3 regions of the Microbispora sp. ATCC PTA-5024 genome follow, and region 2 is predicted to be linked to each of the others. Evidence: riboswitches for the same ligand, from Rfam matches in the RefSeq annotation. Region 2 holds a riboswitch; each other region holds the start of a gene.
What was found. A riboswitch is a leader RNA that binds a small molecule or an ion and turns the genes downstream of it on or off. The one in region 2 is predicted to bind cyclic di-AMP.
Positions count from the first base shown of each region.

Region 1: it holds a riboswitch for cyclic di-AMP, as region 2 does, so the genes downstream of both, MPTA5024_RS09545 (C40 family peptidase) here and MPTA5024_RS02500 (glycoside hydrolase family 25 protein) in region 2, are expected to answer to the same signal.
Region 3: it holds a riboswitch for cyclic di-AMP, as region 2 does, so the genes downstream of both, MPTA5024_RS44255 (C40 family peptidase) here and MPTA5024_RS02500 (glycoside hydrolase family 25 protein) in region 2, are expected to answer to the same signal.

Region 1 is NZ_KI866522.1:2,148,381-2,158,415, forward strand. It holds gene MPTA5024_RS09515 (ABC transporter substrate-binding protein) at 1-414, shown strand, start outside; gene MPTA5024_RS09520 (carbohydrate ABC transporter permease) at 570-1,517, shown strand; gene MPTA5024_RS09525 (carbohydrate ABC transporter permease) at 1,514-2,344, shown strand; gene MPTA5024_RS09530 (glycoside hydrolase family 36 protein) at 2,381-3,721, shown strand; gene MPTA5024_RS09535 (glycosyltransferase family 4 protein) at 3,675-4,826, opposite strand; gene MPTA5024_RS09540 (hypothetical protein) at 4,916-5,797, opposite strand; gene MPTA5024_RS09545 (C40 family peptidase) at 5,953-6,501, opposite strand; cyclic di-AMP (ydaO/yuaA leader) riboswitch at 6,572-6,736, opposite strand; gene MPTA5024_RS09550 (C40 family peptidase) at 7,053-8,015, opposite strand; gene MPTA5024_RS09555 (NYN domain-containing protein) at 8,152-9,468, opposite strand; gene MPTA5024_RS09560 (phosphotransferase family protein) at 9,641-10,035, shown strand, end outside.
Region 2 is NZ_KI866522.1:545,649-555,683, reverse strand. It holds gene MPTA5024_RS02510 (EstA family serine hydrolase) at 1-965, opposite strand, end outside; gene MPTA5024_RS02505 (NADPH-dependent FMN reductase) at 1,002-1,598, opposite strand; gene MPTA5024_RS02500 (glycoside hydrolase family 25 protein) at 1,746-2,555, opposite strand; cyclic di-AMP (ydaO/yuaA leader) riboswitch at 2,567-2,704, opposite strand; gene MPTA5024_RS02495 (alpha/beta fold hydrolase) at 2,897-3,775, opposite strand; gene MPTA5024_RS02490 (AfsR/SARP family transcriptional regulator) at 3,889-5,964, shown strand; gene MPTA5024_RS02485 (TIGR02677 family protein) at 6,063-7,601, shown strand; gene MPTA5024_RS02480 (DUF2398 family protein) at 7,661-9,028, shown strand; gene MPTA5024_RS02475 (TIGR02680 family protein) at 9,025-10,035, shown strand, end outside.
Region 3 is NZ_KI866523.1:301,170-311,204, forward strand. It holds gene MPTA5024_RS13880 (ATP-dependent Clp protease ATP-binding subunit) at 1-510, opposite strand, end outside; gene MPTA5024_RS13885 (histone-like nucleoid-structuring protein Lsr2) at 778-1,125, opposite strand; gene MPTA5024_RS13890 (RDD family protein) at 1,661-2,296, opposite strand; gene MPTA5024_RS13895 (RDD family protein) at 2,463-3,743, opposite strand; gene MPTA5024_RS13900 (amino-acid N-acetyltransferase) at 3,858-4,412, opposite strand; cyclic di-AMP (ydaO/yuaA leader) riboswitch at 4,788-4,956, shown strand; gene MPTA5024_RS44255 (C40 family peptidase) at 5,031-6,068, shown strand; gene MPTA5024_RS13910 (LuxR C-terminal-related transcriptional regulator) at 6,223-6,471, opposite strand; gene MPTA5024_RS13915 (winged helix-turn-helix transcriptional regulator) at 6,565-6,978, opposite strand; gene MPTA5024_RS13920 (NADP-dependent oxidoreductase) at 7,082-8,005, shown strand; gene lysS (lysine--tRNA ligase) at 8,104-9,792, opposite strand; gene MPTA5024_RS13930 (type III pantothenate kinase) at 9,853-10,035, opposite strand, start outside.

The DNA.
Region 1 (10,035 bases), 1.6 Mb from region 2:
GCCTGGCCGGCGGACGACGGGTCGTTCCACCTCCCCTCGTTCACCGGCGGCGGCCTGTCGGTCAACGCGAAGTCCCCCAACGTCGACCTCGCCAAGAAGTTCGCCCTGGCGTGGCAGACCGACAAGGACTACCTCGACACCTCGGCGGTGGCCGACGCCCTGTTCCCCGCGATCAAGGGCTACACGCTCCCCGCCAAGGACGGCACGGTGTTCAAGGCGGTGTACGACCTGTACCGCGAGGCCGTGGACCAGAAGGCCACCGTCCCCGCCTTCGGGTGGGAGCAGGGCGACGACGGGATGATCGCCGGCATGCCGGACAAGTGGAACCTCACCGCTCAGGACATCATCACCGGCAAGAAGACGCCCGAGCAGGCGGCGGGCTACCTCGACACCGAGTGGGATAAATCATCCTGATCGAAAAGTGCGGTCCGTGAGCGCTCACGGGACTCACGGACCGCCATCCGGGCAGGTCAGCGGACCGGCCCGGAGAACGGCACCCCCACGAGTGATCCGCGCCGGGCCACCGCCCGGCGCGGACCTCACCCCCAAGGCAAGGACTGAAGGAATCCATGGTCTCCGACGTGGCCACCCGGCCTCGTGCGCCCCGGGCCGCCGGCCGGACGCGCCGTCGACGATCCCACGGCGTCTGGCCCCGGGTCTGGCACTTCCTGAGCTTCGGCGCCCCCGGCGTGCTCATCTACGTCTGCTTCGTGCTCGTGCCGATCGCGGTGAGCTTCGGCTACAGCCTCACCAACTACAACCCGTTCAACCCGCCGACCAGGTTCGTCGGCCTGCGCAACTACCAGCTCATGCTGCAGGACGACGCGTTCCTGACCTCGCTGCGCATCACCACGATCCTGACCGCGATCGTGGTGATCGTCCCGAACGTGCTGGGTCTCGGCATCGCCGTGCTGCTCGACCGCAGGGGGTGGCTCTACAACGCCCTGCGCGGGGTCTTCTTCACGCCGATGGTGCTCAGCTCGGTGGTCATCAGCGTGATCTGGACCCGGATGCTGCAGGACGACGGCCCGGTCAACCAGGTGCTGCGCGCCCTCGGCGTGCAGGACCCGCCGGGCTGGCTGTCGGACCCCGACATCGCGCTCTACTCCCTGGCCACCGTGCTGTGCTGGCAGATGCTCGGCTTCTGCGTGGTCATCTACCTCGCCGGCCTGTCCGGCGTGCCGAAGGAGCTGATGGAGGCGGCCGCCATCGACGGCGCCGGCCCGGTCCGCCGGTTCTGGCGGGTCACCTGGCCGCTGCTGGCCCCGGCCCTGACCGTCAACACCGTGGTGCTGCTGATCTCGGCCTTCAAGATCTTCGACCACGTGCAGGTCATGACGCAGGGCGGCCCGGGCACCGGCTCGACCGCCACGATCGCCTTCCTCGCCATCCAGACCGCCTTCGTGGACAACCACCAGGGATACGCCTCGGCCGAGGCCGTCGCGATGCTCGTCGTGATCGCCGTGCTCACCGCGGTCTCGCTCGCGGTGCTGCGCAGAAGGGAGATCGACCAGTGAGGGACACCGCTCCCCCGTGGGCGCGCCCGCTCGCCGCCCTCGCCGTCGGCGCCTTCTTCTTCGTGCCGCTGTACGTCGGCGTGATCAACACGTTCAAGAGCCCCGACCAGATCCGGACGGACCCGATCGGCGCGCCCCACCCGTTCACCCTGCGCAACCTGAGCACGCTGCTGACCCGGCCGGACAACCTCTACTGGGCGAGCGTGACCAACAGCATCCTGGTCACCGGGCTGTCCGTCATGGTGCTGACCGTGCTGTCGGCCACCCTCGGCCACTACCTCGCCCGTTCGCCGAGCCGATGGGGCCGCGGCCTGATGCTGCTGCTCCTGTGCGGGCTCATGATCCCGCCGCAGGTGATCCTCGCGCCGGTGACGTACGTGCTGCGCGCGGTGGGGCTGATGGGCACCCTGCCCGGCCTCGTGCTGTTCAACGTGGGCTACTACGTCCCGTTCGGGGTGTTCGTGTTCACCGGGTTCATGCGGTCGGTGCCGAGGGACCTGGAGGAGGCGGCCGCCATCGACGGCGCCACCCGCGGCCAGATCTTCTGGCGGATCGTGTTCCCGCTGCTGCGGCCGGCCACCGCGAGCGTGCTGATCTTCCTCGGGGTCTGGATCTGGAACGACTTCATCGATCCGCTGATCATCCTCGGGCCGAGCCAGGGCACCACGATCACCACCGGCATCTTCCGCTCGGTCGGGGTCTGGCGGACCGACTACGGAACGATCTTCTCCCTCATGTTCATGGGGACCATCCCGGTCCTCGTCTTCTACCTGTTCCTGCAGAAGCACTTCGTGAAGGGCCTCACCGGCGGCGCCACCAAGGGCTGACCCCTCACCACCACATCCGATCCCCAGGAGGGGTGCATGTACGAACTGATCGAGGTCCTTCGCGTCGACCCGGCCGCGGCTCGCGTGTACGAGCACGGCTGGCAGTCGTGGAGCCCCTCGACCGACCACCCGGCGACGGCCACCGGAGCCCGCCCGGTGCGGCCCGTGACCCAGATCATGAGCTACCGGCCCGGCCGGCCGGGACCCTCGCGCGGCTTCCAGGGCGAGGGCGTGCTCGCGGTCGAGCCCGGCGACGGCACCACCGTGGTCTACGGCTGCGCCGACGGCCTCACCGGCGTGGCGTCGATCCGGGCCGAGCCCGACGGCGACCGCCTCGTCATCAGCGCCGAGGGCCCCGTGACGGCGCGGACCCACCCGGGACCGCTGTACGACGCGCTGTCCGCCTGGGCCGACGGCTTCGCCCTGCGCGCCGGGGCCGGACCCATCAGGCCCGCCCCGACCGCCTGGTGCTCCTGGTACCACTACTTCGAGCACGTGACCGAGGCCGACGTCGACGAGAACCTGCGGGCCGTGGTGGACGCGGCGCTCCCCGTGGACGTGCTGCAGATCGACGACGGCTGGGAGGCCGAGATCGGCGACTGGCTCGACCTGTCGGACCGGTTCGCCTCGCTGGAGGGGCTGGCCAAGCGCATCCGCGACGCGGGGATGCGGCCCGGCATCTGGGTGGCGCCGTTCCTCGCCGGCGCCCGCAGCCGGGTGGTTCGTGAGCACCCCGAGTGGCTCATCGGGGCGGACGGCGGGCACGCCGACGCCGGGCACAACTGGGACCAGGACCTCGCCGGGCTCGACGTCACCCACCCGGGCGCCGCGGCGTACCTGCGGGAGACCTTCGGGACCCTGCGGGCCGCCGGATTCGACTACTTCAAGATCGATTTCCTCTACGCGGGGGCGCTCGACGGACCGCGGCATTCGGGAGCCGGCCCGCTCGAGGCGTACCGCGAGGGGCTGCGCCTGATCAGGCAGACCATCGGGCCGGAGGCGTACCTGCTGGGCTGCGGCGCGCCGATCCTGCCCAGCGTCGGGCTGTTCGACGCGATGCGGGTCTCCGCCGACACCGCCCCGCAGTACGAGCCCTGGTACGGCGACCCGGCGCTGCCCGGCCAGCGGGGCGCGGTCCTGTCCACGGTCGGGCGGGCCTGGCAGCACGGCAGGTTCTGGGTGAACGACCCCGACTGCCTGATCGTGCGTCCCGAGGTCGAGCGGCGCGAGGAGTGGGCCGAGGTCGTCGAGCGGTACGGCGGCCTGCGGGCGTCGTCGGACCGCATCGCGGCGCTCGACGCGTGGGGCCTGGAGACGACCCGCAGGCTCCTCAGCGACGTTCCGCCGCCGGTCCCGTTCCCCGCGCCGGCGAGCTGAGCAGGCCGGCGAAACGGGCCGCGACCCGGTCCCACCGCCACTCCTCCTCGATCCAGGCCCGGCCCCGCTCGCCCATCGCGCGGGCCCGGGCCGGGTCGGCCAGCAGCCCGGCGAGCGCGGCGGCGACGTCGTCCCGGGAGGCGCCGTCGACGACCAGGCCCGTCTCACCGGGCCGTACGGCGTCGGGGGCGCCCCCCGAGGAGCCCGCGACGACCGGCAGCCCGGTGGCCGACGCCTCCAGGTAGACGATCCCGAGCCCCTCCACGTCGATCCCGGCGAGCCTGCTGCGGCACGGCATGGCGAACACGTCGCCCGCGTCGTAGTGGGCCGGGAGGGCGGCCCACGGGACCGACCCGGTGAACACGACCGAGCGCGCGACGCCGTGCCGGGCGGCGGCGCGCTCCAGCGCGCGGCGGGACGGGCCGCCGCCGACCAGCAGCAGGACCGCGTCCGGGACGCGGCGCAGCACCAGCGGCCACGCCCGGATCAGCACGTCCTGCCCCTTGCGCGGCACGAGGCGGGACACGCAGACCGCCACCGGCCGGTCGCCGAGGCCGAGCGAGGCCCGTATGCGCTCCCCGCCCGCCCCGGGGCGGAACGTCGCGGTGTCCACCCCCGGCGCGAGCCTGACCAGCTTCCGCGCGGGGACGACCGGGGCGAGGCGGCGGCGGGTGTACTCACCCAGGTAGGTGACGACGTCCGCGCCCTCGCCGATGCGGCGCAGCAGGCGGCGCGCGCCGGGCAGGCGGGCCCACGACGCCTCGTGGCCGTGCGTGAGCATGACCACTCGTGTCGCACCGGCCCTGCGCAGCGCGGGCGCGAGCAGGCCAAGCGGCGCCGCCGCGCCGAAGACCACGGTCGCGCCGTCCTCGACCAGCCCGGCGGCCGTCCGGGCGACCGACCGCGTCGGGAGCATGAGCGAGGAGTGGTGCCGCACCACCTCGTACGGCTGCCGCGTGTCGAAGTCCTCGCAGCCCCGCCACCTCGGGGCGTACACCACCACCGAGCCGGGCGGGCGGCGCGAGGCGAGCCCGTGCACGAACGCCTGGATGCCTCCGGGGCGGGGCGGGAAGTCGTTCGTGACGATCAGCGTCCTCTTCCCCATGCCCGCCCCTTCGATCCCCTGCGCGCGGCGCCGGCCCTCCGAGTACCCGTGAGGCGCCGCGTCATGACCGGCATTCTCGCAGCACGGCCTCACGGCGGGCCCGGCGCCAGCTCCGCCCGCACGTACGCCCGCCACCGCAGGGTCAGCTCGGGGACCGTGAGGCCGAGCGTGTCGCGCAGGGCCGGGTCGAGCCCCTCCCGGAGGGCGGCCCGGTAGAGGGCGACCAGGGCCGGCTCGCCGAAGCGCTCGGCGACGTACCGGCAGGCAAGCCACGCCCCCTCGTACGCCTCGGGCGGCCGGACCGCGAAGTCGTCCGGTCCGGGCAGCGCGGCGGGCGCCCGTCCGGAGGCGCGGACGGCGGCGGCCAGCTCGGCGGCGACCGCCGCGACCGGCAGTCCGCTGTCCTTGTAGCCCACGTAGTCGGCGAACCCCTCGACCAGCCAGGCCGGCACGCCGGCGTGGACGGCCGCCCCGGTGGCCACATGGGTGAGCTCGTGGGTGAGGACGATCTGACGGCCGGCCCGCGACAGCCGGGCGAAGCCGGACGGCTCCACGATCACACGGTCCGCCCCGGCGAGCGCCGCCAGCCCCTCGACCCGGGCAGGCGCGGCCAGCGCGGCCGCCTCCGCGTCGGTGGCCGGGACCAGGACCACCGCGTCGACCGGCCGCCCCCACACCCGGGCGACCGCGCGGCTCCCCCGGTCGGCCAGCACGGCGAGGCCGGCGACGAGGGCCGCCGGGCGGCCGACGACGACCGCGTGCTCGCCGCGGGCGACCGAGGCGCCGGTCCACATGGCGGGGTGTTCCCGGGCGATCGAACGGGCCAGCGGAAGCAGCCGGTCCGCGGGCGCGGCCGCGGCCGTGAGCCCGGCCAGCGCGACGGCGGCAGTCCCGGCGAGCAGCGCCCGGACCCCGCCCCGCCGCGCACCCGCCCGTACGGGCGGTCGCGGGCGGTGGTCGGGCGGGCGCATGGCGAGCATCGTAGTGAGCCGGCCCGGCGACCCCCGGCCCGGCGACGCCCCGATATGCCATGGCCCCGGCGTGGCGAGCCGGCCCGGCGACGCCCGGACATGCCGCGGCCCCGCCCACCGGAAGGTGGACGGGGCCGGGGCATGGACGCCTGAGGTCAGGCGCCCGGACGGACGGCGCCCGCGAAGGTGCGCCTGCGGTAGGAATCGAGCTTGTCGATCCTGACCCGCGCTCCGGTGTGCGGCGCGTGGATCATCTTGCCGTGCCCGACGTACATGCCCACGTGCCCGCCGCCGCTGCTGAAGATGAGGTCGCCGGGCTTGAAGTGCCCCCAGGAGACCTTCTTCCTCACGGCGCCGCGGATGGACCACGTCGTGCGCGGCAGCCGTACGCCCGCCTTGCGCCAGGCGTACTGGACGAGGCCGGAGCAGTCGAACGCGCGCGGGCCGGTGGCTCCCCACCGGTACGGCGCGCCGATGTGGCTCTCGGCCGCACTCACCGCTCGCCGAGCCTTGGTCCGCTGGAGGGCGGCCCTGCTCAGCTTCACCTTCCTCTTCGAGACGGCCTTCGCGGCCGAGGCCGTCTTCGTCGAGGCCGTTCTGGAGACGGCCGTGGCGGACGTCTCCGTGGCCACCTTGGTGACCGTCACTGTCACCGAGTCCGCCGCCGCCGGCTGGGTGCCGACGGCCCCCATGGACGCCGTCAAGGCGACGCCTCCAAGGGTGATGCGGGCAAGACGGGACAGACTAGCGGGGGTGGTAGACAGGATCTCTCCTCGGTTCTTCCGCTTGCGCCTACCGGGTTAGCTGACGGATTCGGGCGGGGAAGTCGCCCTACGGCGCTGGAACGCGCCGATTCACCCCGTGACCCTCCACACCGGAAGGTCGAGTGGTTCCCCGGCTCCGTGCCTCCTGACTGCACGGACTCGGCAGGTCACCGCGCCCAGGGGCCCCTGCACGGGGTTGTAGGCGTTGGCGGCGGTGACGGATCGATTCGGCGGAGATCAGCTGGACGGCCGATGCCCGCCGTGGCGGCGTTTCGTGCTCGCCGCGGCCCAGAAGCTACCGAGGGGTTCCGGCGTTCGGCAAAGCCCGGACGCCGAATGAAGATCGAAATAACAGAACGGCAAAGAGAAAACCGCAGGATACCCACGTCACATTTACATAAATGTGACTCTGCTCACATTTGCCGAATCAGACCCTGAAAACGGTCACAGGAGTCACTGCCGTACCACTGATATGTGATCTTCCGGCCCGCCTACGGGCGGACGGCACCGATCGGGTGGTACTCGGCGAGTGTGACAATCTTCACAACGTCGCCGGTCTGCGGGGCGTGGACGACCTTCCCGTCCCCCGCGTACATGCCCACGTGGCCGAAGCCCGCGTGGAAGAGGAGATCGCCCGGCTGGAGGTCGTCGAGCGGCACCCGCCGGCTCGCGCCCCACGCCCACTGCTCGTAGCTGGTCCTGGGCAGGCTCACCCCGGCGGCGGCCCAGGACGCCTGGACGAGGCCGGAGCAGTCCCAGGAGCCCGGGCCGGTGCCCCCGTAGCGGTAGGGCTTGCCGACCTGCTTGTAGGCGAACTGCAGGGCCGCGAGCGCGTCGCCGGAGGCGGGCCCCCGGTAGGAGACGCCGGCGCTGTTCGGGTCGCCCACGTTGTACGCGCCCAGCGAGCGCAGCAGCTTGGTCTGCTCGCTGACGAGCCGCTCGACCTTGTCCTTCTGGTCGCGCAGGTCGGTCTTCACCTGGGCGGCCTGGTCGTACAGCGTCTTCTTCCTGTCGCGCTGCTGCTTGAGGCCCTTGATCGCGTCCTCGTACTCCTCGAGCCGCTTGGCCCTCTCCTGGGAGATCTGGTCGAGGGCGGCCAGGCTGCTGAGCATCGACTCCGGGTCGGGGCTGTACAGCACGTTGCCCCACGAGCCCATGTCGCCGACCTGGTAGGTGTTGACCGCCAGGGAGACCAGGCCGCTGCGCAGGGCCTCGACCCGGCTGTTCTGCTTCTTGTAGTCGTCGTTCAGCGCGGCGTACTGCTTCCTGGCCTTCTTCCACTTCTCGTCGGCCGCGTTGTACCGGTCCACGAGCTGGTCGGCCTGGTCGTTCAGCTTCTTCAGCTTCGCCTTCGCCTGCGCGACGGTGGGCTTGGGATCCGCCTGCGCGCCCGTCACCGGCAGCAGCAGAACCACGGCGGCCAGGCCCGCGGCCACCGGTACACGCCCTCGCACTCAGGCCCCCTGGGGAATAGACCTAAACCTGCGGCGCGACTCTATCCAGGCGATCTTGTAGCTTCAACCTATTCGCAGGTATTCGCGGCAATCATCACGTTCGGCGAGCGGAACGTCACGATCCGCCGGTACGGGATCAGCCGCGGCCGAGGCGGCGCAGCAACAGCAGCGACGGAACCGGTCGCGCGCCCATGCGGCGGACCGAGTCGGCGACCTCACGGTCGGAGGACACGACCGCGATGGCGCGGCCGGTCGGCTCGGCCCGCACGAGGGTCCGGATCAGGTCGTCGGCGATCTCGCCGGGGGCGCTGAACATCACCCGGACGCCGCGCGGGGCCGACGCCTGCACCGGTCCGTTCAGCTCGGCGCCGTCGAAGACGCAGGTGACCTCCACCCGTGCCTGGACGGCGAGACCGCCGAGCCCGGTGAGCAGCCGGGCGCGCTGGTCGGCCAGCGTGAGGGTGGGGTAGCCGGTCTTGGTGACGTTGTACCCGTCGATGATCAGATGGAGGTTGGGGATCGCCAGGAGCTGGTCGAGCAACTGGGGGTCGTCGTTGGCGAGGGCCCGCGCTGGCACGGCGGACACGCTCGGCTCCCCCGGCGCGACGGCGGTGACGTAGTCGGCCGGCCTGCTGATCGTCGTGGGCAGGGCGAGCTCCTTGCGCAGCCCGGCCGCGGCGTCCTGCAGCGCGTCCATGAGCACCCGGATGCGGGCGTCCTCGACGCTGCGCCCCTCGCGGGCGGCCCGGCGGCTCGCCTCCAGCTGGCGCTCGGCGTCGGCCAGCCGCTCCTTGAGCCGGCGCAGCTCGGTCTCGGCCGCGCCGTTCGCGCTCGCGGCCCGGGACCTCGCCTCGGCCGTCTCGGTCTCCAGCGCGGCCGCCCGCTCCTCGGCGGCCTTCACCCGCTCGCGCACGTCGTGCAGCTTGCGGCGCAGGTCGGCGTTCTCCGCGCGGGCCGCCCGCAGCTGCTCGCGTACCCGGTCGACCTCCTCCTTCGCGGAGGCGCGCTGGGCCGCGAGCTGCTCGCGCAGCCGCGACTCCGCCTGCTCGCGCTGGGTGTCGACCGACGCCGACCGCTCCAGGTCCGCCCGCGCCTGCTCGACCAGGTCCGGCCAGCCGGGGGGCCGGGTGAGGTAGGCGGCCGCCGCGACCAGCACGGGATCGGCCGCCGGGGGGACCGTGCCCTCCGCGAGGCTCGCCACCAGCTCGGGCCAGGCCGTCTCCAGCGACTCGGCCACCAGCTCACGGAACTTCTTGTCGGTCTCCAGCTGGGCCGCGATCGGCGTACCCCCGAGACGGGCCCGCTTGCGCGGGTCGAACTTGGCGATGCCGCGCAACGGCGGCGGCACCGCGGCCGCCGCCATGGAGCCCAGGACCTGGGCCGCGACCTCCACGACATGTAACCGGACCTGCTCGGGCAACGGACGAGACAGACCCTCTCCGGCTGAACTCATCTCGTCGCTCCTCGTAGGTGTCCTTAATCAAGAGTACGGCTGTCGTACCCGTGTCCGAGTCGGCTCCGCGATCTCCCGCCTTTGCCCTCACATGAATCCCGCATGAACGGAACCTGGACAGCGGATGGCCTGGGATATACGAAAAGTCCGGGGGCTACGCGATGGAGGCGCCATGAGCGGGCTCGACGAGGAGAGCCGGGAGGCCGCCCGGATGCGGACCTCGACCCGGGACACGGCGGAGCTGCGCGGGCGGATCGAGGCCTGGCTGCGGGACAGGGTCGACGCCCGGGCCGCGGTCTCCGGCCTGTCCACCCCGGAGACGAACGGCCTTTCGAGCGAGACGCTGCTGTTCGACGCGTCCTGGGACGGCCGGACGGTCGCCTGCGTCGCCCGGATGGCCCCCTCCGCCGACGCGGTCCCGGTCTTCCCCGACTACGACCTCGGCCGGCAGGTCGAGGTGATGCGGGTGGCCCGCGAGCGGGCGGGCGTCCCCGCGCCCCGCGTGCTCTGGTTCGAGCCCGACCCCGGTCCGCTCGGGACGCCGTTCTTCGTGATGGAGCGCGCGAG
Region 2 (10,035 bases):
CCGGGGAAGCCGATGTCGTAACCCAGCCCGCGGGTGACCGGCGCACCGGTGATCTCGTCGACGCCGCTGATCGCGGGGGCGGTGACCTCGCGGAGCCGCTCGGGCGAGATCAGCCGTACTCCGCCGGTCTCGCCCATGAGGGCGGCGTACATCCGCGCGAGGGCGCGGGCGCTCATGACCCCGCCGGCCGGGATGTCGGCCGTGAGCACGTCGCGCCTGTTGCAGTACGCGGCGGTGGGCATGGCGGCCGGAGGCGCCGCCGTCCATCCGTTCACCACGCGGAAGAACGGCACCTGCTCGGCCATCGCCGCCATCATCTCCGGCGTGAACTCCATGCCGCCCTCCGGCTCCTCCATGCGGGCGACGCGGCCCAGCTCCGACTCCGGGACGCCGAAGAACATCTCGTCCGCGACGCCGAGCGGCCCGGCCACCTCCTCCCTGAGCACCCGCGAGATCGGCCGCCCGGTGGCGCGCCGCACGATCTCTCCAACAATGAAGCCGTACGACTGGGGGTGGTAGCCGGTCCTGGTCCCCGGCTCCCACCAGGGCGCGGCGTCCGCGATGACCGCGCACATGCCGTCCCAGTCGGTGAGGTCCTCGGGCGTGGTCTCCACGGGCAGGCCCGGCACGCCCACCGCGTGGGTGAGCGCGTCCCTGACCGTCGCCCGTTCCTTGCCGTGCGCGGCGAACTCGGGCCACAGGTCGGCGATCCGCGTGTCGTACCCGAGGACGCCCTGCTTTACGAGCACGTGGACGACGGCGGAGGTCACCCCCTTGCCGGTGGAGGTGACGTGAAAAGGAGTGCCGGCGGTGACGGGGCGTCCGGTCTCCGCGTCGGCGACGCCGGCGACGGCGTCGGCCACGAGGTCTCCGTGCCGGTACACGGCGACCTGGAGCCCGCGCTCCGCGCCCGACTCGACCAACTGGTCGACGGCGTCCTGCACCTGCCGCTGAACATCGTTCATCCCGGTGTTCCTTCCAGGGCTTGGGGGATACGCGCGTCAGCGCGTGTAGGGGGTCCTGGCGCGGGCGTCGCGCAGCGCGTACGCCCACCAGGTCAGCTCGTCCAGCACAGTGGTCACGGCGGTGTTGCAGGCCGCGGTAGGCAGCGGCCAGCTGCCGTCGGCCGCGAACAGCTCCCAGTAGCACGGCAGGCTGACGACGGCCTGGACGGGCACCGCGTGCAGCTCGCCGAACACCTCCCGCAGCTGCGCGGCCGCGTGCAGGCCGCCCGACTCCCTGCCGTACGCGACGAAGGCGACGGGCTTGGCCTGCCATTCCTCGTAGTACCAGTCGATGGCGGTCTTCAGCGGAGCCGGGAAGCTCCGGTTGTACTCGGGCGTCACCACCACGAAGGCGTCGGCCGCCGTGAGGCGCGGGCCCAGCGCCCGTACGCGGTCGGGCACGGCCTCGTCGTGGTCGGTGAGGGTGTCGGGCAGCCGCGCCTCGGCCAGGTCGATCACGTCGAGCTCGAGCTCGCGGCGCCGCCGCGCCCGTGCGGCGAACCAGGCGGCGGCCGTCGGGCCGAACCGGCCGTTGCGGGTGCTGCCGATGATGACCGCCACCCGCAACGGCGTGCCGTCCCGTGTCTCCGGCATCTGCGGCCTCCCTCGGGCTGTCCGTCCAGTACGACGATCGTGCCCGAGGGGGTTTACGGTCTGTTTACGCCGGTCTGCCGGGAGGCCGCGCTCCCGGCGTCAACCGGCGACCGCATGACGGCCTTACTGACGGCCTCGGTGAGGGCCTCAGTGACGGCCGAGCGCGCGCAGCTGGTCGGGCGTCAGCGAGGAGACGTTCTGGTCGATGGGCGTGTCCGTGTACTGGTGGATGACCCAGGTCTTCCAGTCAGCCGGGGGCGTGACCGAGCCCTTCGGGATGCCGTAGTAGGCCACCCACAGCGGGTACTGGCCGAGCCCATGGCCGTAGCGGTCGGCGAAGTTCCACCCGCTGTAGAACATCGGGGTGACGCCCGTCTTCTCCTTCACGTGGGCCAGCCACGTCTTCGCCCAGGCGTTCACGTGCTGGACCGACTCCCCGTCGGTCGTCTCGAGGTCCAGCACCAGCAGGTCGCCGGGGCGGGCCGGCTGCCGGTTCACCACCGACAGGAAGTAGTCGGCCTCCTCGACGGGGTCGTTCGAGGGGTGGCCGTAGTGGTAGACACCGCGCACGATGCCCTTCTTGGCCAGCTCGGCCCAGTGGCGGGCGAAGGCGGGGTCGACGAAGTCGAGGCCCTCGGTGGCCTTGATGATGCCGAACTGGGCCGGGCTGGCCTTCCAGTCGTGGTCGGCCTCGTATCCTGAGACGTCCTGCCCGTAGGTGGTGGCGGCCCGGGCCGACCCGGCCTTCCAGTCGTGGTCGGCGCCGTTGCCCGCCGGGTTCGCGGCGTCGCGGGTGGCGGCGTGCGCCGGTCCCGCCATGAGAGCGGGGACGGCGGCGGCCGTGCCGGCCGCCAGGGCCGCGGACAGGGCCAGGGTCGCGCCGGCGAGGGCGGGACGGGACGAGCCCAGCCGCTGTTTCAGCGAGTGGGCGGCCCAGCTGAGCCGATGGGTGGGCATGTGGGGTTGACTCCTTCTTCCATGCCGCCTACCGGGTTAGCTGACGGGTTCGGGCAGGAAGTGCCCTACGGGGCGCGGTCGCGCTCCGATTCACCCCGGAAGAGGTGGGTCCCCGGCTCCGCGAGACGCGGATTCGGCGGCCGCGCGCTCCGACGGGACGGGGTCCCACGGAAGCGCGCGGTCCGGGCAACGTGCCGGCAAGGGATACGACGGAGAGGACATCGTTCCGCATACCGGCGTTGACTAAAGGTACACACAATCCCAGAAAGGTGTAAATAGGACAAACTACTCAGTAAGGAACGATCTGGACGGTGCCCGAATGATCCTCATTCCCCGGGGGTTCAGCGGGCGAGCAGGGTCCGCAGGGCCCCGGCGACCTCGTCCGGGGCCTCCTCCGCCATGAAGTGGCCCCAGGCGACCGTGCTGTGCTCCAGGTCGGGCGCCCACGCGCGCCACAGGGCGGCGGCGTCGTAGCCGAGGGCGGAGCCCCAGTCCTGCTGCAGCACGGCGACGGGCATCCGCAGCCGGGTGCCGGCGTCCCGGTCGGCCCGGTCGTGCTCGACGTCCACGCCGGCGGACGCGCGGTAGTCGGCCACGATCGAGGGCACCGCCGCGCGGCAGGCGTCGAGGTAGGCGGCGCGGACGTCGGCCGGGACCGCTCGTGGGTCGGCGCTCCACTGATCGAGGAAGTGGCCGAAGAACGCGTCCGCGGTGGCGCCGATCATCCGCTCCGGCAGGCCCGGCGGCTGGGCCATGAGGTAGAGGTGGAAACCGACTGCCGCGGTGACGCCGTGCATCACGTCCCACATGTCGAGGGTCGGCAGGATGTCGAGGCAGGCCAGGTGGGTGACCGCCCGCGGGTGGTCGAGCGCGGCCCGGAAGGCGACGAGCGCCCCCCGGTCGTGCCCGGCCAGCGCGAACCGCTCGTGCCCCAGGGCGCCGGCCAGGGCCACGACGTCGGCGGCCATCGTGCGCTTGGCGTAGGTCGAGGGGCCGGTCTCCGCCGGTTTGTCGCTGGCGCCGTAGCCGCGCAGGTCGGGGCAGATCACGGTGTGGTCGGCGGCGAGCAGGGCGGCCACGTGCCGCCACATCAGGTGCGTCTGGGGGAAGCCGTGGAGCAGCACGATCGGGCTGCCCGAGCCGCCGACCGCGGCGTTCAGGGACACGCCGTCGGCGACCGGCACGCGCACGTAGTCGAATCCGGAGATGGCCAGCGTCATGGTCATTTTCCTTTCCGCAGGTGAACGGGCGCGTTCCAGCCTCCCGGGGGCGGATGAGCATCCGATGAGCGCGCTACCGTGACCGGGAGCGGGCGCGGAGAGGACGGTCGGGAGTGAGGGTCACGTTCGGGGTGCTGGGCCCGGTCACGGCCTGGGACGGCGGTGACGCCGTCGCCCTGAAGGGGCCGCGGCACCGCGCCGTGCTGGCCCGGCTGATCGTCGCCCGCGGCCGCGTCGTCCCGGTGACCCACCTGGTGGACGACCTGTGGGAGGACCCGCCTCCGGACGCGGTGGGCGCGGTGCGCACGTTCGTGGCGGCCCTGCGCCGCGCGCTCGAACCCGGCCGCCGTCCGCGCGGCCCCGCCCGGCTGCTGGTCACCGAGGGACCGGGGTACGCGCTGCGGGCCACTCCGGAGGCCGTGGACGCCTGGCGGTTCGAGCGGTCGGTGGCCGAGGCCGCCGCGCTGACGCCCGGAGAGGCGCTCGCCCGCCTGGAGGAGGCGCTGGGATGGTGGCGGGGCCCGGCGTACGCCGAGTTCGCCGGCCACGACTGGACGCGCGCCGAACGGTCCCGCCTGGCCGAGCTGCGGCTGCACGCCGCCGAACGGCGGGCCGAGGCCAGAATGGCCCTGGGCAGGGCGGGTGAGGCGGTGCCCGACCTCGACGCGCACGTGGCCGAGCACCCCTGGCGCGAGGAGGGCTGGCGGCTGCTCGCGCTCGCCCTTTACCGGACCGGGCGTCAGGGCGACGCGCTCGCCGTCCTGCGCCGGGCGCGCACGCTTCTGGTCGAGCAGCTCGGGGTGGATCCCGGGCCGGACCTGCGCCGTCTGGAGGCCGACATCCTCCACCACGCCGACCGCCTCGACCCGGACGCCGCCGGCCCCGCGGGGCGGGTGTGGGCGCGGGCCGCCGCCGTCTACGACCGTACGGTGGCCTCCGGGGCGAGGGCCCGGCTGGAGTCGACGGTGGGCCTCCTGCGCACCCTCGCGGTGACCGGCGGCGACGGCCTTGAGGCGGCCCGCGAGCACCGGGTCGCCGCCGTCGCCGCGGCCGAGGAGCTGGGCGACGTGGAGCTCACGGCCCGCGTGATCGGCGCGTACGACGTCCCGGCCAACTGGACCCGCGTCGACGACCCGGCGCAGGCCGCGCGGGTCGTCGCGGCGGCGGAGCGGACCCTGGCCCGCCTCCCCGGCGGGGCGCACGACGGCGTGCGTGCCCGCCTGCTGGCCACGGTCGCCCTGGAGTCCCGCGGAACCCGTTCCGCCCGCGGGGCCGAGGCCGCCCGGCAGGCGGTGGAGATCGCCCGCCGTCTGAACGACCCCGCGCTGCTGGCGTTCGCCCTGAACGGCGCGTTCATGCAGACCTTCCACCGCGCGGGCCTGGCGCCCGAACGGGACGGGATCGGCGCCGAGCTGGTCGATCTGTCGGCCCGGCACGGCCTCGTCACCTATGAGGTGCTCGGTCATCTCGTGCGTATGCAGGCCCGTTCCGCGCTCGCCGACTTCGACGGCGCGGACGGGCACGCGGCCGCCGCCGACCGGCTGTCGGAACGGCACGAGCTGCCGCTGGTGGGGGTGTTCACCCGGTGGTACCGGGCGCTGCGGCTCGCCGCCGCGGTCCGCGCGCCGGGAGCCGAGACGCCGGAGGTTTCGGAGGCGGAGGTTTCGGAGGCGGAGGTTTCGGAGGCGGAGGTTTCGGAGGCGGAGGTTTCGGAGGCGGAGGCTTTAGAGGCGGGGAGCGCGGAGGCCGAGGTGGACGCGGCCTACCGGGACGCCGTCGCACGGCTCGACGGGGCCGGCATGCCCGGGCTGGCGCGGGGCCTGCCCGCGCTCACGCTGCTGTCCCTGCGCGTCAGGCGGGGGCTGCCCGCGGAGGAAGACGCGGACTGGGGGCCGTACGAGCCGTGGGCCCGGCCCCTGGTTCTGCTGGCCCGCGGCCGGCGCGAGGAGGCCGCGGTTGCGCTGCGCGCGGCGCCCGATCCGCCCCGCGACCTGCTGTTCGAGGCCATGTGGTGCCTCACGGGCCGTGCGGCCGTCGCCCTCGGCGACCGGGAGACGATGGAGCGGGCCCGTGCCGCGCTCGCGCCCGCGGCCGGCGAGCTGGCCGGGGCGGGCAGCGGCCTGATCACTCTCGGCCCGGTCGCCGGCCACCTCGCCGCGCTCTCCGCCGCCCTCGACGCCCGGGGATAGGCGCGCTCGTCGCACCTGGGGGGTACTCGTGCCATACCGGTGCAGCCGAGCGTCGTCGCGTCGGAACTGTCGGTGGCGTGCGGGATACTCACGTGGTCATGGCAGATTCACGGGGTGGAAACAGGGCGCTCGATCTCGACGCGCTCGCGGTGGGGGACAGGTTCCGGCTGTTCAACTTCACCCACAGGGACGACTACGTCGTCTATCTGTGGGTGCTCAGGGCGATGGACCGGCTGCGGGCCGTGCACCGCGTCCAGGTGGACAGCGAGGACGTCGCGGCGGCGATGGCGGAGCTGGCGCTGGCGCACGACGGGGTTCCCGTGGTGGACGGCTCGCTCCGGGGGCGGCTCGACGCCCTCGCCGCCGACGGCATCGTCCACCGGCTGGAGGACGCGTCCCGGGCGGGCTCGCTGGAGCGCTACCGCAACCGGCAGTCGGTCTACCAGTTCAGCGAGCTCGGCTACCGGGCGTTCACGGCGGTGGAAGACGTCCTGGCGGCCCGGGTCCGCGACGCCAACCTGTCCCGCCTGGTGTTCTCCGACATCCTCGACGACCTGAGGTCGCTCGCCGCGGCCAACCGCGCCGGCGACGAGGAGCAGGTCTACCGGCGCATCTCGCGGCTCGACCGGGTGATGGAGGACATGGTGCGCCGGTCGGCCCGATTCCACGTCACCCTCGGCGAGATCGTCACCTCGACGGAGGCGTCGCCCGAGCTGTTCCTCCGCTACAAGAACGCCCTGCTCACCCACATGACCGACGTCATGGCGGAGCTCGACCGCCACCTGCCCCGCCTGCACCGGGCCGTCCTCGACGTGGAGGCCACGGGTGTCGCCACCATGATGGTGCGTGCGGCCGACGCCGACGACAGGCCGTTCCTCAGCCCGGGGGAGCGGATGGAGGACTGGAAGCGCCGCTGGGAGGTCCTGCGCGCCTGGTTCACGGCGGAGCCGGGCGCGGAGTCCGGCGCCGCCGAGCTGCGCCGCGCGACCCGCGCCGCCGTGTCCGGGGTCGTGGCCCTGCTCCGGCAGCTCACCGAGGCCCAGCGCGGCGGGGTGAACCGCGCCTCCGAGCTGCGGCATCTCGCGGAGTGGATCTGCGACACCCCCGACGAGGACGCGGCGTACGCGCTGGCGGCGGCGGCGTTCAACCTGGGGTCGGCCCGGCACATGGGCGGGGCCCACGACGACGTGGAGCAGATCTCGCCGCGGGCCACCTGGTGGGACGCGCCCGGTGTCGAGGTCGCGCTCACGCCCTTCCGGACGGGGCGGCAGGCCGGGCCGGGCATCCCGCAGCCCGTCCGGGTCGATCCGCGCAGGCGCGCCGACCTGCGCCGCGAGCAGATCGCGGCCAGGGCGGCCGAGCGCCGGGCCGCCCGGAGCCTGGCGGAGCGCGGGCCACACGGACGGGCGCTCGACGAGGCCGAGACCCGCGTCCTGCTGGCGCTGCTGACCAGGGCGCTGGAGGCCCGCTCGGTGGTGTCCGGGCGGCTGAGGTCCGGCGACGGCAGCGACGACACCGTGGTCCTCCGGCTCGTGCCCCACTCCGCGGGCAGCAGCGTGCGGACTCCACACGGCCTGCTGCACCTGCCGGGGTTCGCCCTCGAGATCGCGCCCCGCGCTGGGACCGCCCATGCCTGAGCCCCTCGCCGCCGCCCGTGTCCGCGTACGGCAGATCGCGCCGCGCCACGGGAGCGCCCATGCCTGAGCCCCTCGCCGCCGCCGGCGTCGCCCCCGCCGACCTCGGCGGCTACCAGGAAGCGGTGCGGCTCGTGCTGACCAGCGACCTGATCACGGCCGTCCATCCCCGTCCCGGCGTGCTGGAACGCGTGCTGCCCTGGGCCGACCAGCTGACCCGCGACCTTCGCGACCTGTTCGGCTACACGCTCATCGCCACCACCCGTCAGGCACGGCTGATCCGCCGGTTCGACGCCCTCGACCCGTCGCGTGGGAAGATCTTCGCCAACAGGGCGGGCAAGCCCTTCGACCGCAGGCGGCTCGCGTACCTCTGCCTGGTGCTCGGCTCCTTCCAGCGCTCCCGGGTGGAGATCAGCCTGGCGGACCTGGTGCGCCTGTTCGCCCCCGCGGCCAACTCCATCCCGGGGCTCGGCTTCGATCCGCTGGTCCCCGGGCACAAGGCGGCGGTCGTCGACGTGATCGGCTGGCTGGTGGAGCGCGGCGCGCTGAACCTGTCGGACGGCTCCGTCGAGGCGTGGGCGCGCGGCGACGGGGGAGACGCCCTCTACGACATCGACCACGACATCTGTGCGGCGATCTTCCGCCCGTCCCGCCCGATACAGCACCTGACCAGCGCCGCCGGCCTGCTCGACGGCCTGGACGGCGGCGCCGAGGCACGCGTGCGCCGGCTGCTGCTGGAGCGGCCCGTCGTCTACTACGCCGACCTCGACGCGGAGGCCGCCGCCGTCCTGCGGCGCGACGACCTCGTCGACAACCTGGCACGCCTCACCGGCCTGGTGGTGGAGCGCCGCGCCGAGGGCGTGCTGCTCGCCGACCCGGGCGGCAGGTTCACCGACCGGGCCTTCCCCGGCAGGGGCGGCGCGGTCAACCGGGCCGCCGGGCTCCTGCTCGCCCGCATCGCCGACGCGCTCGAAGAGGAGCGGTCCGCGCCAGCCTCCACCGGGACGTTCGAACGGCTGGAGCCCCCGGTGGAGGCGGACGTCCAGCGTGACCTGCTCGCCCGCGTCGACTCGGCGCTGCCGCAGGCCGGCGTCGTCAGGGACCTCGCGTGGTCGTCCGGCCACACGCCGCCGATGCCGCCGGATCGACCCGACCCGCTCGTCCTCCTCGAACGCCACCGGCTCGAGGCGCTGATCGACGATCTGTACGAGACGTTCGGCGCGGCCTCGTTCACCGGCGCCTGGCAGCAGGACCCCCACGGCCTGCTCGACGCCGCGCTCGACCTGCTGGCCGACCTGCGCCTGGTCCGGCCGGTGCCCGGCGGGGTGCTGCTGCTCCCGGCCGCCGTCCGCTACCGCAACATCACGATGGCGATCCCGGCGCCGCCCAGGGGCCAGACGGATCTGTTCGAAGGAGGAGACCCGGCATGACCCGGTTCAAGCCGTCCCGTGCCGGCCTGATCAACATCTGGGACTACACCGACGAGGAGTTCGTCTTCGCGGACGGCCGGCTGGTGCTGCGCGGGCACAACGGCTCCGGCAAGACCAAGGCCCTCGAGGTGCTGTTCCCCTTCATCCTCGACGGGGTGGTCGACGCCCGCCGGCTCGACCCGTTCAGCGGCGAGAACCGCACGATGAAGTCCAACCTGCTCTACCGGGGACAGGAGTCCGAATACGGCTTCGTGTGGATGGAGTTCGCGGACGGGCGCCGGACGGTCACCCTGATCGTCGCCATGCACGCCCACCGGGACCGGCCCGACGTGAAGCGGACCTACTTCGTCACGGCCAGACGCGTGGGTGTCGACTTCGGGCTCCTGTCGGAGGACGCCCGGCCGCTGACCGACCAGCAGCTCAAGCGCGTGCTCGAACCCGGCGCGGCCCGATCCAACGCCACCGACTACCGCGACGCGATCGACGCGGCGCTGTTCGGCCTCGGGCGGGAGCGGTACACGCAGCTGCTCGACCTGCTGCTCGCGCTGCGCCGTCCGCTGCTGGCCAAGGACCTCGACCCGGTCAAGGTCTCCGACACGCTCACGGCCGGGCTGAGTCCCGTCTCCGACGACCTGATCGAGCAGGCGGCCCGCGACTTCGACAACCTGGCGGCCGTCCAGCGCCTCGCCGAGGACCTCGCGGCGGCCGACTCCGCCGCCCGCGCGTTTTTGGCCTGCTACGCCGACTATCTGCGGGTCGGCGTGCGCGGGTGCCTCGACCGGATCGAGGCCCGCACCGAGCAGGCCGTACGGCCGGCCGTGCTGGTCGGCGAGGCGCGGGCCGAGATGCGCCGCGCCGACACGGCCCAGCAGGAGGCCGAGGAGGCGTGCGCCGCCGCGGTCGCGGAGCGGAAGAGGCTGGAGGCCCGGCTCGACGCCCTCAAGCGGCACGAGGCCTACACCGCCCAGGGCGAGCTGGAGAGTCTGCGCACCCGGGTCGCCCAGGGG
Region 3 (10,035 bases), on a different contig from region 2:
GAACTGGTCGAGCACGAGCGAGGTCGAGGGCGCGGACTCCTGCGGCCCGCCGGCGGCCGCGGGCTCCTTGCCCTGGTAGCCGTGGAGCAACTGGATGACCTGCTGCCGCACCCTGTTGAGGTCGGCCCCAAGCTTCACGAGCACCTGGGCGGCCACGCCCTCGCCCTCGCGGATGAGGCCGAGGAGGATGTGCTCGGTGCCGATGTAGTTGTGGCCGAGTTGCAGGGCCTCGCGGAGCGACAGCTCAAGGACCTTCTTGGCACGTGGGGTGAAGGGAATGTGCCCCGAAGGCGCCGACTGGCCCTGGCCGATGATCTCCTCGACCTGCTGACGCACACCCTCAAGACTGATGCCGAGGCTCTCCAGAGCCTTGGCGGCAACGCCCTCACCCTCATGGATCAAGCCAAGAAGAATGTGCTCAGTACCGATGTAGTTGTGGTTGAGCATCCGGGCCTCTTCCTGGGCCAGGACGACAACCCGCCGCGCACGGTCGGTGAACCTTTCGAACATCTCGTCGCTCCTCACAGAGCGGTCAGGCGAACGCGGGAGATCCGGCTCGTCGTTCCGCATGGTAGCCCCGACCCAGCGACCGCTCCTCTGGCTGAAGGGTTCCCCGGGAGCAGGGCGTTCACGCTCTATCCAACCCCCTGCTGGGGCCGACATGTTCCCGATACGCCGCAAGCGAACGAGGTTTTAAGGGGACGCAAACAGAATCGCGCGGCTATGCGCTCGCCGGATCATCCGACGACCGACATAACCGCACGATCAAGGGCGGAGTTAGTGCGCCGCCTCGTAGGCCTCGACGATCGACGCGGCAATACGGCCGCGCTCGCTCACCGGGTGCCCGTTCGCCTTCGCCCAGGCGCGGATCTCGGCGCTCTTCTCGCGCGTCATGGCTCGCTGGCCACCGCCGCCGCCACCGCCACGGCGACGCCCCCGGGCCTGGCCCGAATCGGCACGCCGCGCGCTGCCGACGAAAGGCGACAGGGCCTCGCGAAGCCGCTTCGCGTTGCCGTCGCTCAGGTCAATCTCATATGACGTGCCGTCAATCGCGAAGGCGACCGTCTCATTGGCCTCGCCGCCATCGAGATCGTCGATGAGAATCACCTGCGTGTGCTTGGCCATCCGGCAATCCTTTCGCAGCCCCATAGTTTGATTCGTCAGCCAAACATATACCCGGATTCCCCCGGCTGACAATTCACGATTGCGGATTCTCCGGAACCGGTGTGTCCGGTGTCTTCTCTCGTGGCGCGCGTGCCTGGCGGAGGCCGGCGGCATCGGAACGTACCAACTTTACGATGCCGTAGACCGCCGCTCCGGCGACGACCGCGGAAGGTATCAAGGCGGACAATACCTCTGTCATTCTGCCTCGCTCGTGCCGGGGGTGCCATTGCGGACGCCCTCGCGAATTCCGGGGACCTGGAGGCGCTCCCAGCTACTTCTCAGCTGGACCCACCTCCTATGACGCTCCTATGACGATAGCGCCGGACCCGCCCGGGGACGGCTTCCGGGGGCCACCAGGGGGCACGAAGGTAATCGCCGTCTCTCCAGCCGTCTTACCGGATGTACTGGAAATCCTACTCAGAAAGCCAAGTGGGGCGGTCGCCGAAGCGGCCGCCCCACTGTTTCGGTCCCCCTCGGGACCGGGCTTCCCCTGGCGTCAGCCCTGGGTCTTCACCACGATCGTTCCGGCGATCTTGTCGTGAAGGCCCTGCTGAAGGGGCTTGTCAGTGATGATCAGAATTGCGGTGACCAGCACGAAGATGGCGGCCAGCCAGCTCACCACGGGAATCCCGTAGAGAGCCAGGACGCCCGGGTAAAGCAGCGACCGCTTGAGGAGGGCCGACGAATCGAGCGCCCCTCCGTCGCGCGGGAGCACCCGGATCTTCATGACCTTCTTGCCCACGGTCTGACCGTCCTTGCTGTGCAGGACGTAGTCGTAGGCGGCATAAGCGCCGTAGGCGATCAGGGCGGCGAGGAATCCCGGGAGGAAAACGCTGCCGGACGCCTCGACCGACGAGCCGTTAACGCTGACCTTCGGTCCGAACGCGGCGTTGAAGATCATGCTCAGGATGAAGTAAACGATCGAGAAGATGATCGTGTCGATGATGCGAGCCACCCACCGCTCCCACCATTGCGCCACGGGCGCGGGAACGCCGGGAGGAAGGGGGGCTCCCTGGGGGGCCCCATAAGAACCCTGGGGGGCCCCATATCCGCCCGGGGGCGGATATGAACCGGGCGGGGGCGGCGGAGCCGAGCCATATGGATTCTGGCCGGGGGGAGGTTCCGCGGTCATTGGTCACCTCTTGCGACTTGCGTGGGCACTTGCGTCGGACAAGCATCGCACGCCCGAGGTCACCCGTTACGGATTTTCCGTGCACCCGTTCAGCGGACCGGTCTCTCGGCGGAAACACACGAAAAGCGGGACCGATGGCCCGTTCCATCGGCCCCGCTTTGTGGCACTACTTGACCTTGACCACGATCGTCTTGGCGGCCTTGTCGTGCAGGGCCTGCTGCAGCGGCTTGTCCCAGAGCAGCCAGAGAACGTTCACCAAGGCGAAGATGCCGAGCAGCCATCCGACGACGGGAATCCAGCGCAGCACCTGCGGGCCGTAGAGGACGCCGGCGCGCTTGCCCGCCGCGTCGACCGGCAGCCCCTCGGGACCGAGCGAGCCGCCGACGGGCACGACCCTGATGCCCATCACGATCTTGCCGACCGTCTGGCCGCGCATCCGCAGCATGAGGAACTCGTAGGCGATCATCACGAGGCCGCTGATGAGCGCGATGAGCAGCGACGCGAGGAAGAAGCCGCTCGGCGCCGTCACCGCCCCCGTCGACAGGTCGTAGTTGCCCGTCGTGACGACCACCGCGGTGATCACGGCCGAGATGATGGCGAACGGGACGCCCACGATCACGCCGTCAATGATCCGGGCCACGAGGCGCTGCCACCACTCCGCGAGCGGGGCGGGCGCGCCGGGCGGGACCGGGCCGGCCGCGGCGTACGGCTGGCCGAAGCCGGGCTGGCCGTACGCGGGCTGCCCGTAGCCCTGCTGCGGCTGGCCATAGCCCTGCTGGGGAGTCTGCTGGCCGTAGCCGGCCTGGCCGTACCCGGGCTGCTGGCCGTACCCCTGCTGCGGGTAGCCCTGCTGGGGGTAGCCCTGCTGCGGCTGCTGCTGGCCGTACCCCTGCTGGGGGTATCCCTGCTGGCCGTAGCCGCCCTGGCCGTACTGCTGCTGCTGCTCCTGGCCGTACCCCTGCTGGCCGTAGCCCTGCTGGGGGGCCTGCTGACCGTAGCCGGGCTGGCCGTACCCCTGCTGGGGCTGGCCGTAGCCCTGCTGCTGGCCGTAGCCCTGGCCGTACTGCTGCTCCTGGGCGTACTGCTGCTGCTCCTGGCCGTACCCCTGCTGGCCGTAGCCCTGCTGGGGGGCCTGCTGACCGTAGCCGGGCTGGCCGTACCCCTGCTGGGGCTGACCGTAGCCCTGCTGCTGGCCGTAGCCCTGGCCATACTGCTGCTCCTGGGCGTACTGCTGCTGCTCCTGGCCGTAGCCCTGCTGGGACGGCTGCTGGCCGTATCCGGGCGCCTGCTGGGGGCCGGTGTGCTGCCCCGGGTTGCGATAGCTGACTACCGTGACGTCAGGGTCGTACTCTTCGGCGGGCTTATCCGTGTTGTACCCATGAGGGGAAGGCGGAGGTGGCGTGCCGTCCGACTCGTCCTGGGGGTACGGCGGCTGTCCGGTGCTCACCGTGTCACCTCGTTTCAGAAACGCATGCGCCGCACGTCAGTAGCACACGCTGATATTGCCAAAAGTAGCGACAGGTGTATCAACAGTCACCTTTGCAGCCCGTTATGGCGACGGTCAAGATCTCCGGTCGAGATGAAGGAGCATCCGGGTGTTGCCGAGCGTGTTCGGCTTGACGTGCTCCAAGTCGAGGAACTCGGCCACGCCCTCGTCGTAGGAGGCGAGCAGTTCGGCGTACACCTCGGGGGAGACGGGCGTGCCCTGGATCGGCACGAAGCCGTGGCGGCCGAAGAACTCGACCTCGAAGGTGAGGCAGAAGACCCGGCGGACGCCGAGCGCGCGGGCCGCCTCGATGAGCGCGGCGACGATCCGGTGGCCCACGCCCCGGCCGCGCACCGACGGGTCGACCGCGACCGTGCGGATCTCCGCCAGGTCCTCCCACAGGACATGGAGGGCGCCGCAGCCGGCGACCTGCCCGGCGATCTCCGCCACCCAGAACTCCTGGACGTCCTCGTACAGGGTGACCGTCGTCTTCTCGAGCAGGCGGGGGCCGACGCCGGAGTAGGCGTCCACGAGACGGCGGATCACGCGCACGTCCGGCGTCCGCGCCCGGCGCACGATGACCTCCGGACGGCCGGGCTCGGCGTGCGTCTGCTCCGCGACCTGCTCCATGGTCGGTCAGCCTAGCCGGGCCGCCGCCCGCCCCCACCGGGCCCACAACCGGTGCCCGGATTAACGGCCACACCCTAAAGCGGTTCACGACATCGGTTCGTTACCGTGCGTTTCCATGCGTACGCGCAGCGAGACCCAGCGGGTGGACCAGTTGGGTATGAGTTTTGCCCCGGCTTGGACCTGCGATAACGCGAAACAGAAATCCGACAAAACGGACTAGTTGCAGGTTAAACGGGGTCTATGGCGATCCGCTCCCGTGACCCGCCCGTGATCGTTCGGTTGTGGAACGTAGACGGGATTGGGAGTTCTGGTTGAGCAACAACTCGCGGTGCATTAGTGTCCTGCGACGATGCCGGTCGCGCGAGCCCCAATCGCGAGGACCGGACGCCGAGTCTTCGAAGCACCGAGCGTGTGGAGGGGAGCCGGGGACCCAACTGCGAGTCGGGCCGAGTGCGGCCCGTGTCGACAAGGGGTGAATCCGAAAGGTAGGGCTGCTCCGGCCCGAACCCGTCAGCTAACCCGGTAGGCGCCCAGGAGTGCCGTACGGACCCGCGTGACCATTCACGCCCAGGTCGGGTCCGTGAGCGCGGCACGACGAGGAGAGGAGCTTGGTTGCGCATGCGTGGAGGACGGTCCGCGGGTAGGCACGCCCGGGGCCGCAGGCCCGGAGGCACCACGGCCGGGTCGATCATCCGCCGGACGGCGTTCGTGAGCGTGGCCATCGGCCTCGTCACGTTCGGCGCCCCCGTCGTCGCCGCCACCGCCGATCCCAAGCCGAGCCTCAAGCAGCTGTCCGCCGAGGTTGAGCGTCTGTACACCCAGATCGAGACCCTCACCGAGCAGTACAACGGCGAGCGGGTCCGGCTCAAGGCCGCCCAGCGCTCCGCCGACCTGGCCAAGAAGAACCTGGCCAAGAGCGAGGCCGAGCTCGAGGTCAAGCGGCAGAAGGCCAGCCTGCTCGCCCAGAACTCCTACATGACCGGCGGGCTCGGCTCCGCGCTGGCGCTGATCGGCAACACCGACCCCAGCCAGTACCTCGACCAGGCCTCCACCACGTACGCGCTGGAGATGCAGCAGGGCCAGGAGGTCGCCGAGGTCTCCAAGGCCATGGACGCGGCCGCCCGGGCCAAGGCCAGCGCCACCGCCCGCCAGAGCGAGGTCAAGAAGCTGCTGACCAGCCTTGACGGGCAGCGAACCAAGATCGAGAAGCTGGTCAAGAGGGCGGAGAGCAACCTCTACAGCAGGGTCGCCGGCAGCGTCAGCACCGGCCGGGCCACCCGGATCTCGTTCCCCGTCGTCGGCGACGGCAAGGCCGCCGAGGCCGCGCGCTGGGCGCTCAGCCAGCAGATGCGGCCGTACGTGTGGGGCGCGGCCGGACCGACGTCGTTCGACTGCTCGGGCCTGGTGATGGCGGCCTACCAGCAGGTCGGGATCAGCCTCCCGCACTACACCGGCGACCAGTGGACCGCGGGCACCCACATCTCCCGTGACGAGCTGCGGCCCGGCGACCTCGTCTTCTTCTACCCGGACCTGCACCACGTCGGCATCTACATCGGCGGCGGCTACATGGTCCACGCCCCGCACACCGGCGACGTCGTACGGGTCGCGCCGCTCGGCAACCGCCCGTTCGCGGGCGGCGTGCGCATCGCCGACTGAGCCGGCTGAACGGAGGCCGCGCACGGCCGGGCTGCGGCCCGCCGTGCGCGCCGCCGCCTGAATCGGCCGGTACGGCCCGGCGCAGAGCAGGGTGACCCCTGTCAGAGCACGGCGAAAGGACGCGACGTCGTCGCCCGCGACGAGTGAGAGATCGTCAGATGAGACGGCGGCGCGCCGCCCAGGCGACGGCCTCGATCGCGGTAGCCACGCCGATGCGGTCGCAGATCCCCCGTAACCGCCTGCGCACGGTGCGGCCGCTCACGTCGAGGCTGCGCCCGACCCGATCGGCCGTCACGCCCTTGGCGAGCTCGGCGAGAAGGAGCAGGTCCTCATCGGTGAGACCGGCACGATCAAGGTCCGAGGCGACGTCGTCACCCCGGGAGACCACGTCGGGAAAACCCATCGTCTGCCCTCCCCCACGACGATGACTGGTCGGCCCACCCTTCAGGGAAGGTAAACGCCAGCCAGGAAGGTCGTCAAGCATCGCCCTTCGCGGTCAGGCCTCTCCCGAGGCGTTGGAGCTGTCGTACGCCTGCCGGGCGGCCTCGACCTCGTCCATGTGGATCTCCGCCCAGCTCTTGATCGCCTGCATCAGCGGCACGAGGTCCTCGCCCAGTGACGTGAGCCGGTAGTCGACCCGGACGGGCACCGACGGCGTGATGGTCCGGGAGACCAGCCCGTCGCGCTCCATCGTCCGCAGTGTCTGCGTGAGCATCTTCTGGCTCACGCCGGCGACGGTCCTGGCCAGCTCGCTGTACCGGCACGGGCCGTCGGCGAGGGCCGCGAGCACGAGGCTGACCCACTTGTCGCTCAGCGTGTCGAGCAGCTTCCGCGAGGGGCAGCCCGCGAGGTACGCGTTGTAGGCCAGCCGTGCCTCCTCGCGCCTCTGGGCGGCGGTCTGCGTGGCCATGCTCTCTCCCTTACGCACTTCGAGGTGCCTACTTCCCGATAGAGAGTAACCGTTCCTACGCTCGCTCGGGAAGATCCGCCTGTGGGAGGCACAAGGAGGAGTCATGCGCGCGCTCGTCGCACGGTCAGGGAGGGTCCAGCTCGTGGAGGCGCCCGACCCCGAGCCGGGGCCGGGGCAGGTGAGGATCCGCATGGAGGCCGCCGCGCTCAACCCCGTCGACCTCGCCACCGCGTCGGGGTCGCTGACCGCGCTCGGCCTGGTCCAGCCCCTCGACGCGTACGGCCTGGGCTGGGACGTCGCCGGGGTGGTCGACCTCGTGGGCCCGGGGGTGCCGCACGTGCGTCCCGGGGACTTCGCGATCGGGCTGTCGGACCGGCTGCCGCTGCCGGTCAAGGCGCAGGCCGATCACGTCGTGCTGGACGCGTCGGCCGTCGCGCCGGCGCCCGCCGGGATCCCGGCGGTGGACGCGGCGACGCTGCCGCTGAACACGCTTACGGCCGTCCAGGCGCTCGACCTGACGGGGCTCACGGCGAGCGACACCCTGCTCGTGACCGGTGCGGCCGGCGGGGTCGGCGGTTATCTCGTGGAGATCGCGGCGGCCCGGGGCGTCCGGGTCGCCGCCTCGGCGTCCGCCGGGGACGAGGCCCTGGTGCGCGGCCTCGGGGCCGAGTGGTTCGTCACGCGCGGGGAGGACCTCGGGGCGGCCGTACGGGCCGCCGTCCCTGGCGGAGTGGACGCAGTCGTCGACGCGGCGCTCGTGGGGGTGGCCGCGCTCGACGCCGTCCGCGGGGGCGGCGCGTTCGTGTCGGTGGCGGCGGGGGCGGCGCCGGTCCCCCTGCGCGGCATCCGGGTCTCCACGGTCTTCATCCGGGCCGACGGGGGCAGGCTCGCGGAGATCGCGCGGCTGGCCGAGGCCGGGCGGCTCACCACCAGAGTGGCCGGCGTGCACCCCCTGGAGAAGGCCGCCGAGGCGTATGAGCGCCTGGCGGCGGGCGGCCTGCGCGGCCGTCTCGTGCTCGTTCCCTGATCTCGCGCAGGGCCGGCGGAGCGCCCCGCGAGTGGCCTGGAACGCCATGAGGGCTCCCGGAACCTCCGGGAGCCCTCGCGGCGTCGCGGCGACCGCGGTCAGCCGGCCAGGAGCCGGCGGACGCGGTCGCGGCCGACGGCGAGCAGCAGCGTGGGCAGGCGCGGCCCGGTGTCCCGCCCCACGAGCAGCCGGTACAGCAGCACGAAGAACGCCCGCTGGGCGGCCTTCAGCTCCGGCGTCGCGGCCTTGGCGCTCATGTCGAGCCCCGCCTGGACCTTCGGCACGCCGTACAGCAACGTGGTCAGCCCGTCGAGCGACCAGTGCTCGTCGAGGCCCTCGGCCAGCAGCCGCAGCGACTCCCGCTCGACGTCGCCCAGCGAGGCGAGCAGCTCGGCGTCGGGCTCCTCCCGGACCTGGGTGCGCTCGTCCGCCGGGACGTACGTGCTCACCCAGTGCTGGGCCTTGTCGAGCCGCGGCCGCAGCTCGTCGAGCCCGGCGATCTCATGGTCGAACTCGCGCAGGATGCGCAGCGTCTGCTCCTCGTGCCCGGTGGTGATGTCGACCACCGACGCGAGCGTCCGGTACGGCAGCCGGCGCGGGGTGTCGGGCAGGGTGAGCGAGGCGGTCGTGGTCGCCCGGCGGTGGGCCGACTGGTCGGCCGGGAGGGCAGTGCCGTCCGCGACCTTCCTGGTGAGCGTGTCCCACTCGTCGTACATCCGCTGGATCTCCTGGTCGAAGGAGACCTTGAACGACTGGTTGGGCCGCCGCCGCGCGTACAGCCAGCGCAGCAGCGCAGGCTCCATGATCGACAGGGCGTCGGCGGGGGTGGGCACGCCGCCCTTGGAGCTGCTCATCTTGGCCATGCCGCTGATGCCGACGAAGGCGTACATGGGCCCGATGGGCTGCTCGGCCCCGAACACCTCGCGGACGATCTGGCCGCCGACGACGAAGGACGACCCGGGCGAGCTGTGGTCGACGCCGGACGGCTCGAACACCACGCCCTCGTACGCCCAGCGCATCGGCCAGTCGACCTTCCACACGAGCTTGCCCCGGGTGTGCTCCGACAGCAGCACGGTCTCGGTGTGCCCGCACGCGCAGGTGTAGGTCAGCTCGGTGGTGGCGTCGTCGTACGCCGTGACCGTGGTGACGTCGCGGTCGCAGACCGAGCAGTAGGGCTTGTACGGGTAGTAGCCCCCGGCGCCCGACCCGTCGTCCTCGCCGGCCGCGCCCGAGCCCTCCAGCGCCGCGGCCTCATCGGCGTCCACGGCCTGCGCCTGGGCCTTGGGCTTGGCCTTAGTGCGGTACTGGTCGAGGATCGCGTCGATCCTCTTGCGCTCGCGCATCGCGAGCAGCACCTGCTCGCGGTAGGCGCCGGAGGTGTACATCTGCGTCTGGCTGATGCCGTGGAACTCCACGCCCAGGTCGGCGAGCGCGGCCGCCATCGGGGCCTTGAAGTGCTCGGCCCAGTTGGGGTGCTCGCTGCCGGGCGGGGCCGGCACCGAGGTCAGCGGCTTGCCGATGTGCTCGGCCCACGTCGGGTCGACGCCCACGGGGACCTTGCGGTAGCGGTCGAAGTCGTCCCACGACAGGACGTGGACGCAGTCGTACCCGCGCCGCCTGATCTCGTCGGCGACCAGGTGCGGGGTCATCACCTCGCGCAGGTTGCCCAGGTGGATGGGCCCGGAGGGGCTGAGGCCGGACGCGCAGACGATGGGTTTGCCCGGCGCGCGCCGTTCGGCCTCGGCGATGACCTCGTCAGCGAAACGCGCCACCCAGTCGGCGTCCATCACGGCAGTCCTCTCTGAGACGGATCCTGCCTTCTATGGTCCCGTACTCGGAGGAGTGCTTCAGGCGGTGTTGCGCGCGTACACCAGACGCAGGCCGATCAGCGTGAGCCACGGCTCGTGGACGTCGATCGTGCGGGCCTCGCCGACGACGAGCGGGGCGCCCGATCCGGTCGCCACCACGGTCACATCGTCGGGGTCGGCGGACAGCTCCGCGGTCATCCGGTCGACGATCCCGTCCACCAG